Regions from separate parts of the Stenotrophomonas sp. LM091 genome, predicted to be linked through region 2. Evidence: predicted binding sites of a transcription regulator. Region 2 holds the regulator's gene; each other region holds the start of a gene.

Region 1 (3,245 bases), 1.2 Mb from region 2:
TTCTTCTCGGCCAGACCGTCGGCATAGCGGTCCAGGTGCGCGTAGTAGTAGCAGTAGCGGCCGCTCGGCTCGAACTGGTACACGGTCAGCCCGCCCCGCACGCTGTCGAACAACTTTTCGACCGTCCCATCGGCAACCGCCAGCACCGGCGTGCCGTTTGGCGCAAGGATGTCGATCGCATCGTGCACGCGACCTTCGCTGCGTGCATCGGTGAAGGTGTCCTGCAGTTGCTCGGCACCGATGCCCTGCACCGGGAGCAGCAAGGCCCCGGCCGCGTTTTCCGGTGCCGGTGCGGCACCGCCCGCGTCAGGCGCGGGCGGTGTGGGCGTGGTCTGGATCGGTACCGGCGTCGGGGCCGGGGTGGCAGCAGGTGGCGGTGGCGCATCGAGTGCGGCGCGGGTGGAACTCGTGGCCGAGCCTATCTTGGCCGGCTCGGCGGCTCCCAGGCGGGCAGAGGGGCCAGGCCCCAGCAGCCAATACCCGACCACGCCGATGACCAGGCCCACCGCCAGCAGTCGCAGGATCTTCATCTGCTTACTCCTGCATCACGACCGGCACGGAGGCATCCACGGCGTCGGCCACCTGCAGCGCATCCCAGTTGGTCATGCGCACGCAGCCGTGCGATTCGGTCTTGCCAACGTGGCCGGGCTCCGGGGTGCCGTGCAGGCCGTAGTGCGGCTTGGAGATATCGATCCAGACCACGCCGACCGGATTGTTCGGGCCGGGCGGCAGCACCGCTTTGCTGTCACCGGCCTTGGCGTCCCAGAACAGCTTGGGGTTGTAGTGGAAGGTCGGATCGCGCGAAATGCCCAGGATCTTCCACTTCCCGATCGGCAGCGGGTCATGCTTGCTGCCCGAGGAAACCGGGAACTGCGCATACACCTTGCCCTCGGCATCGAACAGGCGCAGCGTCGAGTCGGATTTGTCGATCACCAGCTTGCTGGCCTTGGCCAGCGGCGTGACGGAGATGTTCGGTACCTGGATCACACTGCCGGCCTTGCCCAGGTCCACGCCCGGGTTGAGGGTTTTCAGCAGTTCCGGCGAGGCATGGAAGCGTTCGCCCAGCGCTTCTTCCACCGAGCCGAAGCCGAGCGCTTTCAACTTGGCCTGTTCGGCCGGGCCCTTCGGCACGGGGTTGAACGGGCCGGCAACGTCCTCGGCGGTCAGCGTATAGCGCACCAGGGGCGGAGCGCTGTCCGGCTGCAGGGCCTTCCACGTCGCATCGTCCAGTTCGCCGGTGACCTTCAATCCTCGCGCGGCCTGGAAGCCGGAGACCGCGCGTTTCTGGTTCGAACCGACTTCGCCATCGATCTGCCCCGGCGAGAAATGGGCGCGATCCAGCAACACCTGCGCGTGCAGATCAGAGCGGACGCCGGTCGCCACGGGTGTCTTGGCGGTGGCCGTGTCAGCGGGAGTGGGCGCGGGTGCCGTCTGTGCGACCGCCCAGCCGGAGGACGCTCCCAAGGCGAGGGCGAGCGCGGTGAGGCGGGCGATTCGGTGCAGGCGAAGGGACATCGGCAACTCCAGCGGGAACGTGTTTCCACCATGCCTGCCCGGTGTGCGCACTCGCCGTGAAAACCCTGACGCGCGGCTGAGTGGCGTACGGGAATCCGCCTACGGCGCGCCTAAGGTGAATCCATTCACAGCGTGATCACGGCAGTCGGTCAAGCCGCTGGCCCCGGCGCCGATACCAGCCCACCCCCCACGTTTTTGGATGTCTCATGAATTATCTGCGCAACGTCAGTGTCGTCTGGCGTCTAGGTATGGGTTTTGGCCTGTTGTTGCTGCTGGTGGCGGCCGTCGTGACCACCGGCGCGACCGGCAGCGCCGTGCAGAAGCGCGCGATGCAGCAGGTGGTCGAGGTCAACGTGACCAAGGTGAGGCTGCTCTCGGACATGCTCGATGCCAACAACCAGATGATGGTCGTGCGCCGGGAGATGCTGATCCGCCAGGGCGACGGTCTGGCCGATGACGAAGCGCGCATCGCCGCGCTGGTCGCGCGCTATGAAGCCAGCTGGGCCGCCTACCAGGCGCTGCCCACGCAACCCGAGGACAAGACCATCGGCGAGGCCATCGCGGCGGCCCGCGCGGTGGCGCGTCCGCTCAACAAGCAGATGAGCGAACAGCTGCAGCAGGGCGATGTTGCCGGTGCCACGGCGCTCACCCTCGGCGCCGTGCAGCAGGCGGCCAATGGCTGGAACCAGGCGCTCAGCAATGGCGTGGTCTACGAGGAAAAGCAAAGCCGCCAGGCCGCTGCCGAGGCGATCCGGCTGGGTGAGCGGACCCTGCTGCAGTTGCTGGTGCTGGGGGCGATCGCGCTGGTGGTCGGCATCGCCGCCTCCGTGCTGATCGGCCGCAGCCTGACCGGTCCGCTGGCCCGCGCCGTCGGTCTGGCCAACCGGATGGCCAAGGGTGATCTGGCCGACGACGTGGATCTGGGCGGCCGCGATGAGATCACCCAGCTCGGCAACGCGATGGCCACGGTTCGGCAGAGCGTCCAGGGCGCCATCGCCGCGCAGCTGGACATGGCGCGTCAGCATGAAGCCGGGGCCATCAGCCATCGCATGGATGAGACGGCCTTCCCCGGTGATTTCGGGCGGATGATCCACGCCACGAACGCGTTGGTCGGTTCTCACGTCGCCGTCGAGTTCCACATGGTCGAGGTGATGCAGCGCTACGCGATCGGCGACCTCAGTCGCGACCTGGACAGCTACCCCGGCGAGAAGGCCGTGTTGACCACCACCATGGCCAACGTCAAGGACAGCCTGATGGCGATCAACCAGCAGATCGAAACGTTGGCCGCCGCCGCGCGTGCCGGTGACTTCTCGGTGCGCGGCAGCGAGCAGGCCTTCCAGTTCCAGTTCCGGGCCATGGTGGCCCAGCTCAACGGCATGATGGCCAGCTCACAGAGCAGCATCGCCGACCTGTCGCAGGTGCTGCGCGCGATCTCCACCGGCGACCTGACCGCGCGGATGGAGGGCCACTACGAGGGTGTCTTCGCGCAGATGCGCGACGATGCCACGGCGACCGCCGGGCAGTTGACCGGCATCGTGCGTCAGATCCAGGGCGCGGCCGGCAGCATCAACGATGCCGCGCAGGAACTGGCGGCCGGCCACAATGACCTGTCGCGCCGCACCGAGCAGCAGGCCGCCAATCTGGAGGAGGCGGCCGCGTCGATGGAAGAGCTGACCTCCACGGTCCGGCAGAACGCCGAACTGGCCAACCAGGCCGACCTTGAAGCCCAT
Region 2 (3,245 bases):
GGCGGTCCAGGATTTCCTGGGCCTCGAGGATGAAGTCGGCAGCGATATCGTCTGGAACAGCACTCATGGTCGTTACAGTCCCAGGTCCGAGAGCAGGTCGTCGGCGTCGTTCTGTGACACCGCATGGCGATCCAGGCCGTTCACGGCCGGACCGGCCAGGCCGTTGTTGTCGCGCTTCTTCTCGTCTTCCTGCGGCGGCAGGCCGAGCGCACCGAAACCTTCATGCACGCGGCGCACGATCCCCACCACGCGGCGGATGATCTGGCCGGTGAGGTCCTGGTAGCTCTGCGTCAGCGCGATTTCGGTGAGATTGTGACGGATGCGGTCGAGCTGTTGGCCCTGGTCGGGCGTCAACCCGTTGGCGCGCAGCTGTTCGGTGAGCGAGCGACATTCCTCGGCCAGGTCCAGCGTGCGGTGGGTGGCCTGTTCGGTCATCGCCACCACGTGGTCCAGGCGCGCGCAGGCGTCATCCAGTTCGCCGGCTTCGCTGGGCAGGCTGGGCAGCTCGCCCAGGGCCTGGCCGAGTTCGCGGGCCAGGCGGTTCAGGCCGGCCATCATCGGCTGCGTGCGCAGCGCGGCGAGGGCGTCGATTTCCCGGCGCCAGCCGGCTTCGTCGCCACTTTCCAGGGCGGCCAGGGCATCCTGCAGGCGCTGCACCAGCGCGGATTTGTCGCTCAGGGTCTCCATCAGGCGCTCGCCGCCAGGCGTTCGAAGATCTTGCCGAGCTTCTCTTCCAGGGTCTGTGCGGTGAAGGGCTTGATGATGTAGCCGTTCACGCCGGCCTGGGCCGCTTCGATGATCTGCTCGCGCTTGGCTTCGGCGGTCACCATCAGCACCGGCAGGGTCTTGAGCTTGGCATCGGCACGCACGGCCTTGAGCAGGTCGATGCCGGTCATCACCGGCATGTTCCAGTCGGTGACCACGAAATCGAACGGCTGGCTCTGCAACATCGCCAGCGCGGCATGCCCGTCCTCGGCTTCGGCCGTATTGGTGAAGCCCAGATCGCCCAGCAGGTTCTTGACGATACGACGCATGGTCGAGAAGTCGTCGACGATCAGGATACGCATGTTCTTGTTCAAAGCACTTTCCTCGATTTCAATGGTTCTCGAGGCCGGCGTCTGCCGCCTCGAAGATCTTCAGCCGGCCCCGCAGGCGCAGCACGGCCTGGCCATGGATCTGGCACACGCGCGATTCGCTCACACCCAGTACGGCGCCGATCTCTTTCAGGTTCAGTTCCTGCTCGTAGTACAGCGACAGGACCAGCTGTTCGCGCTCGGGCAGCAGGCCGATCGCGTTGCCCAGCTCGCGCCCGAACTCGCCGCGTTCCAGCACCTGCTGCGGGGTCGGGCCGCCCTGGGCGACGGTGTCCAGCTCGCCCTGGTCTTCGATCCGCGATTCCAGGCTCAGCACCTGGCCGCGCGAGGCGTCTTCCATCAGCCGCAGGTAATCCGGCAGCGGCATGTCCATCGCGGCCGCCACTTCGGTGGCGCTGGCGGCGCGGCCGGTGCTCTGCTCGAGGCGACGGATGGTGGCGGCGGCATCCCGGGCACGGCGGTGGACCGAGCGCGGCACCCAGTCGCCCCGGCGGATCTCGTCGATCATCGAGCCGCGGATACGGATCGAGGCGTAGGTCTCGAACGAGGCGCCCTGGTCGGCGTCGTAGCTGCGCGAGGCCTCGATCAGGCCCATCATGCCGGCCTGGATCAGGTCGTCCACTTCCACGCTCGCCGGCAGGCGCGCGGCAAGATGGTGGGCGATCCGCCGGACGAGGTCCGAGTGCTGGGCAATGCACTCGTTGGCCGCGGTCCGCTGGACCTCTTTGTATTGTGCTGCGCCCTTCATACCGTCACCCCGCGTTGCTTGAGGATGCGTTCCAGGAAGAACTCGACCCCGCCACGCGGCTCGGTCGGGGCCTGCCAGCGGGCGGTGCGGCGCGCGATCTCGGTCAGCGCCAGGGCGGCCGGGCTCGACGGGTAGGCCTTCACCACCGGCTGCTGGCGCTGCACCGACAGGCGCAGCCAGTCATCCTGCGGCACGCAGCCCAGGTAGTTCAGCGAGACATCGGCGAGGAACTTCTCGCACACGCGGGATAGCTTCTCGTACAGCACGCGGCCTTCGTTCGGGTCGCGGACCATGTTGGCCACCACCTGGATCCGGTCCACGCCGCGCTCGCGCGAGAGCACCTTGATCAGGGCGTAGGCATCGGTGATCGAGGCCGGCTCGTCGCAGACCACCACCACGGTGTCCTGCGCGGCCTGGCAGAAGGTGAGCACGCCATCGGTGATGCCGGCGGCGGTGTCCACGATCATGATGTCCAGCTCGCGCTCGAGCTCGGAGAACACATTGACCAGGCCGACGTGTTCGGCCGGCTGCAGTTCGGCCATGTGGCGGCGGCCGGAGGCAGCCGGGACCACCAGCACGCCACCGGGGCCTTCCATGATCACTTCTTCCAGCGTGCAGCGCCCGGCGACCAGGTCGGCCAGGGTCACCTTCGGCTGCAGGCCCAGGATCACGTCGATGTTGGCCAGGCCGAGGTCGGCGTCCAGCAGCAGCGTGCGTTTGCCCATGTCTGCCAGCGCCACGGCCAGATTGGCCGAAACGTTCGTTTTGCCCACGCCGCCCTTGCCGCCGGTGACGGCGATGGTGCGGACCGGGCCCAGCGGCTGGCTTCGGGTAGCCGACAACGGGAAGGTCTTGGTCAGCTTGGCGTACTCACGCGACGGCATGGTTCAACTCCGGGTTGCAGGGCATATCGGCCGCGCGGCGCAAATCTTCAAGGCGAAGTACAAGATTGGCCGCACTGGCACGGTGCAGGTCTTCAGGAACGTCCTGGCCATCGGTGACCCAGGTGATCGGCAGGCGGTGGTCCACGGCCACCGACAGGGCGCTGCCGAAGCGGCCGGTCTCGTCCAGCTTGCTCAGCACCACGCCCTGCGGGTTGGCGGCGCTGAAGCGGCGGACCACCTCGTCCATGTCGCCGAAGCTGGTGTTGGCCGGCAGCACCAGCAGGGTGCGGATCTGCTGGGCCGCGCGCAGCCACTGCAGCTGGGCGGCCAGGGCGCGGTCACGCGGGCCCAGGCCCGCGGTGTCGATCAGGACCAGCTTGTAGTCCTTCAGGCGCTCCAGCAGTTGGTTCAGATCGCTGCCGCTGCTGGCCTCATGGACCGCGATGCCAAGCTGCCGGCCGAAGCCGTACAGCTGCTCGCGGGCGCCGATGCGGCCGGTATCGGTGGTGACCAGGGCGA
Region 3 (3,245 bases), 2.0 Mb from region 2:
CTGGAAGGCGGTCTCCAGATCGACCAGGTCCTCGCACAGCGAATACTCACGCCAGAAGCGGTCGGTGTTCTGGTAGATCCGCTCGAACACCGGGTGCAGGGCGTCGTCGGCCACGTGCGGCTGCTGCCAGTCGCGGCCCTGGTAGCCGGCCGGGACCGGGTGGCCGAAGCGGGCCAGGTAGCGCAGGAACTCCTCATACAGGCTGGGGGCATCAAGCACCTCCTGCAGCTGGGCCTGGCCGGCCGGGTCGTGCGAGAACACCTGCAGCATCTGCGCGTTCTTGTTGCCCAGCAGGAACTCGATGTAACGGTACTGCAGCGACTGGAAGCCCGAGGACGGGCCCAGCACATCGCGGAAGCCCATGTACTCCGAAGGCGTCAGCGTTTCCAGCACCGACCACTGCTCGGTCAGCTGGCGCAGCACCTGCTTGCTGCGCGCCAGCACCTTGCGGCACTGCCAGACCTCGTCGCGCTGCAGGAACCCGATCGCCGCGCGCAGTTCGTGCGCCAGCAGTTTCAGCCACAGCTCGGAGGTCTGGTGCTGGATGATGAACAGCATTTCGTCGTGGTGCGGCGGGTTGGACAGCGGCTGCTGGGCCGACAGCAGCTGGTCCAGGCGCAGGTAGCCGCCGTAGGTCAGCCGCCCCTCCAGATCGGTGTGGATACCGGCTTCGAGATCGCGTTGGTTCTTGTCGACGGACATGGCAGGGACCGCTAAAGGGGCTGAAAGGGTAGCGCAGTGACCGGGTCGCCGCGCATCCGGCCGTCAGCGGCTCACCGCTCCGCCAGATCGGCCGAACCCACGATCCTGACGCCGGGCGTGGGCACCAACGCCGCCTCGACCAGCGCGGCGGCGATGTTCCCGGCCGGATTGATCCGCCAGGCGCGCGGCAGGAGCGGACCGAGCACGCCCAGCACCACGCTGGCCAGATGCTCGCCGGTACGCCGTTCGGCGCGCTCACCGCCGATCAGCCCGGGGCGGACCAGGGTCAGCGAGGGGTAGCCCAGTTCACGCAGGTCCTGCTCCAACCGCCCTTTGACCTGGTTGTAGAAGATCCGCGAGCCCGGGTCGGCGCCCATCGCCGAGTTCAATGCGAAGGCATGCGCACCGTGGTCACGCGCCAGCCGCGCCACCGCCAGCGGAAAATCATGGTCGACCCGTGCGAAGGCCTCCTTGCTGCCGGCCTGTTTGATCGTGGTGCCAAGCGCACAGATCACGGCATCCACCGCCCACCAGTCGGCCCCGGCCGGCAGCTGCGCGAAGTCCACCACCGGGTTGAGCAGCGCTGCATCCGTGGTCTCCAGCGCGCGGCGGGTCGGGGCGATCACCGCATCGCAACGCGGGTCGTCCAGCAGTTGCCGCAGCACATGGCCCCCGACCAGTCCGGTCGCGCCTACCAGCATCACCTTCATCGCACGCTCCTGCGGTCAGATTGCCTACCATCGTGGCATATCGGGCGTCGCGGGCCCCGCGTTCAAGCCGGCGTGCCGCGCGCCGATACTGTTGCCACCTCCCCTCGCCCCGGCGCACCTCGCCGGTCACTGCCAAGGACCTGCCGCATGACGGACCCGCACGACGCTTCCCCCCGCCCCGGCACCGCCGTCGGGCGGCTGCTGTCGCGGCGACAGAGCGTGGGCACCGGGGTGGAGACCGCCAGCGAGCCGGCGCCCGGGCCCAAAGGCGGCAGCAGCGCGATGCTGCAGCGGCTGTTCGCCGGCATCGATGCGCCCGAGCCGCTGCTGGCTGCGTTCGCCAATGGCATGTCCACCCTGCCCGGCGAGCTGGGCGACATGGGCCTGCGCCTGCAGTCGGCGCAGCGCAGCGCGGACTGGGTGAGCTATGGCCGCGCGATGCGCCAGCTGATCGACAAGTACATCCGCACCATCGAGCAGGAAACGCCCGACGGCCAGCCTGACAGCCTTCGCCTGCGCGAGCTGCTGCGGCACACCGTCGGGGTGACCGTGGCCAGCCTGCTGCAGAACATGCCCGAGCTGCGCGAGGAGCCGGTGCAGCTGGCCGGTGAACTGCGCCACTGGCATCCGGGCCAGCCACTGCAGCCGATCGAACAGCGGCTGCGCGAGCTCTCGCACCAGATCGGCGTGCGCAGCGACGGCTGGCAGGAGCAGCAGGAGCTGCTGCTGAGTCTGTTCGATCTGCTGTTGGACAACATCAGCGAGCTGCTGGATGACAGCAGCTGGCTGCACGGCCAGGTCCATGCGGTGCGTTCGCTGATCGGCGGCCCGCTGGATCGCGATTCGGTCGAACAGGCGCGCGCCAACCTGCGCGAGGTGATCTACAAGCAGGGGCTGCTCAAGCAGGGCATCGTCGAATCCAAGGCGGCGATGAAGAACGTCATGGGTGGCTTCATCGAGCGCCTGGACGGCATGGCGGTGAGCACCGGCGAGTACCACGACCGGATCAGCAGCTACGCGCTGGCCCTGAAGGAAGCGCGCAGCATCGCCGACCTCAACCAGCTGCTGCAGGATGTGCTGCAGGACACCGGGCGCGTGCAGGACCAGGCGCTGCAGGCGCGCGACCACCTGGGCAATGCACGCCGTGAAGTGGAACAGGCCGAACAGCGCATCGCCGAACTGGAGCAGGAGCTGCGCGAGGTGTCCGGCTTGATCCGTACCGACCCGCTGACTGGCGCGCTCAACCGGCGCGGTCTGGACGAGCTGCTGGAGCGCGAGCTGGCGCGCGCCGCACGCCACGGCCATCCACTGGCGCTGGCGCTGCTCGACCTGGACGATTTCCACCAGACCAACACCCTGCACGGCCATGCCGGTGGCGATGCGGTACTCCGCCACCTGGTGAGCGTCTGCCAGCTGCACCTGCGCAGCAGCGATGCCATCGCCCGGCTCGGTGGCGACGAGTTCGTCCTGCTGCTGCCGGAAACCCCGGCGGCCGACAGCATGTCCACCCTGCTGCGGCTGCAGCGCTCATTGGCACAGCGGCCGCTGCCGCTGGACGAACAGCGCGTGCCGGTGCATTTCAGTGCCGGGCTGGCGCAGTGGCAACCGGGCGAGCCGGCCGAGGCGCTGCTGCGGCGCGCCGATGCGTCGCTGTATGCGGCCAAGCGGGTCGGCAAGAACCGGGTACTGGCGGCCGAGCCACCGCGCTGAGCCTGCGCCTGTGATATTCGGCGCAGCGGCGCGAATCATCCGGGTATGGACATGACACTGCCCGCCACCGACACCGATCTGCGCCCACGCTTCGCCGCGCTGCTGGAGCAGCACCGCGGCATC

Evidence for each region. The regulator FliA, encoded in region 2, starts transcription of late flagellar genes. The targets are predictions, from matches to a motif close to TAAAGTTTNNCNNNCNNNGGCCGATAA.
Region 1: the regulator FliA is predicted to act here: its motif matches at 1,665-1,691, upstream of BIZ42_RS04650 (methyl-accepting chemotaxis protein).
Region 3: the regulator FliA is predicted to act here: its motif matches at 1,475-1,501, upstream of BIZ42_RS08245 (GGDEF domain-containing protein).

Annotation. Positions count from the first base shown of each region.
Region 1 is NZ_CP017483.1:1,039,417-1,042,661, reverse strand. Features, by position in the region: gene BIZ42_RS04660 (M23 family metallopeptidase) at 1-530, opposite strand, end outside; gene BIZ42_RS04655 (L,D-transpeptidase) at 535-1,515, opposite strand; gene BIZ42_RS04650 (methyl-accepting chemotaxis protein) at 1,722-3,245, shown strand, end outside.
Region 2 is NZ_CP017483.1:4,169,960-4,173,204, forward strand. Features, by position in the region: gene BIZ42_RS18535 (chemotaxis protein CheA) at 1-67, opposite strand, end outside; gene BIZ42_RS18540 (protein phosphatase CheZ) at 73-687, opposite strand; gene cheY (chemotaxis response regulator CheY) at 687-1,079, opposite strand; gene BIZ42_RS18550 (RNA polymerase sigma factor FliA) at 1,096-1,842, opposite strand; gene BIZ42_RS18555 (MinD/ParA family protein) at 1,839-2,726, opposite strand; gene flhF (flagellar biosynthesis protein FlhF) at 2,713-3,245, opposite strand, start outside.
Region 3 is NZ_CP017483.1:1,889,675-1,892,919, forward strand. Features, by position in the region: gene BIZ42_RS08235 (tryptophan 2,3-dioxygenase family protein) at 1-702, opposite strand, end outside; gene BIZ42_RS08240 (NAD-dependent dehydratase) at 774-1,412, opposite strand; gene BIZ42_RS08245 (GGDEF domain-containing protein) at 1,560-3,122, shown strand; gene BIZ42_RS08250 (sigma-70 family RNA polymerase sigma factor) at 3,180-3,245, shown strand, end outside.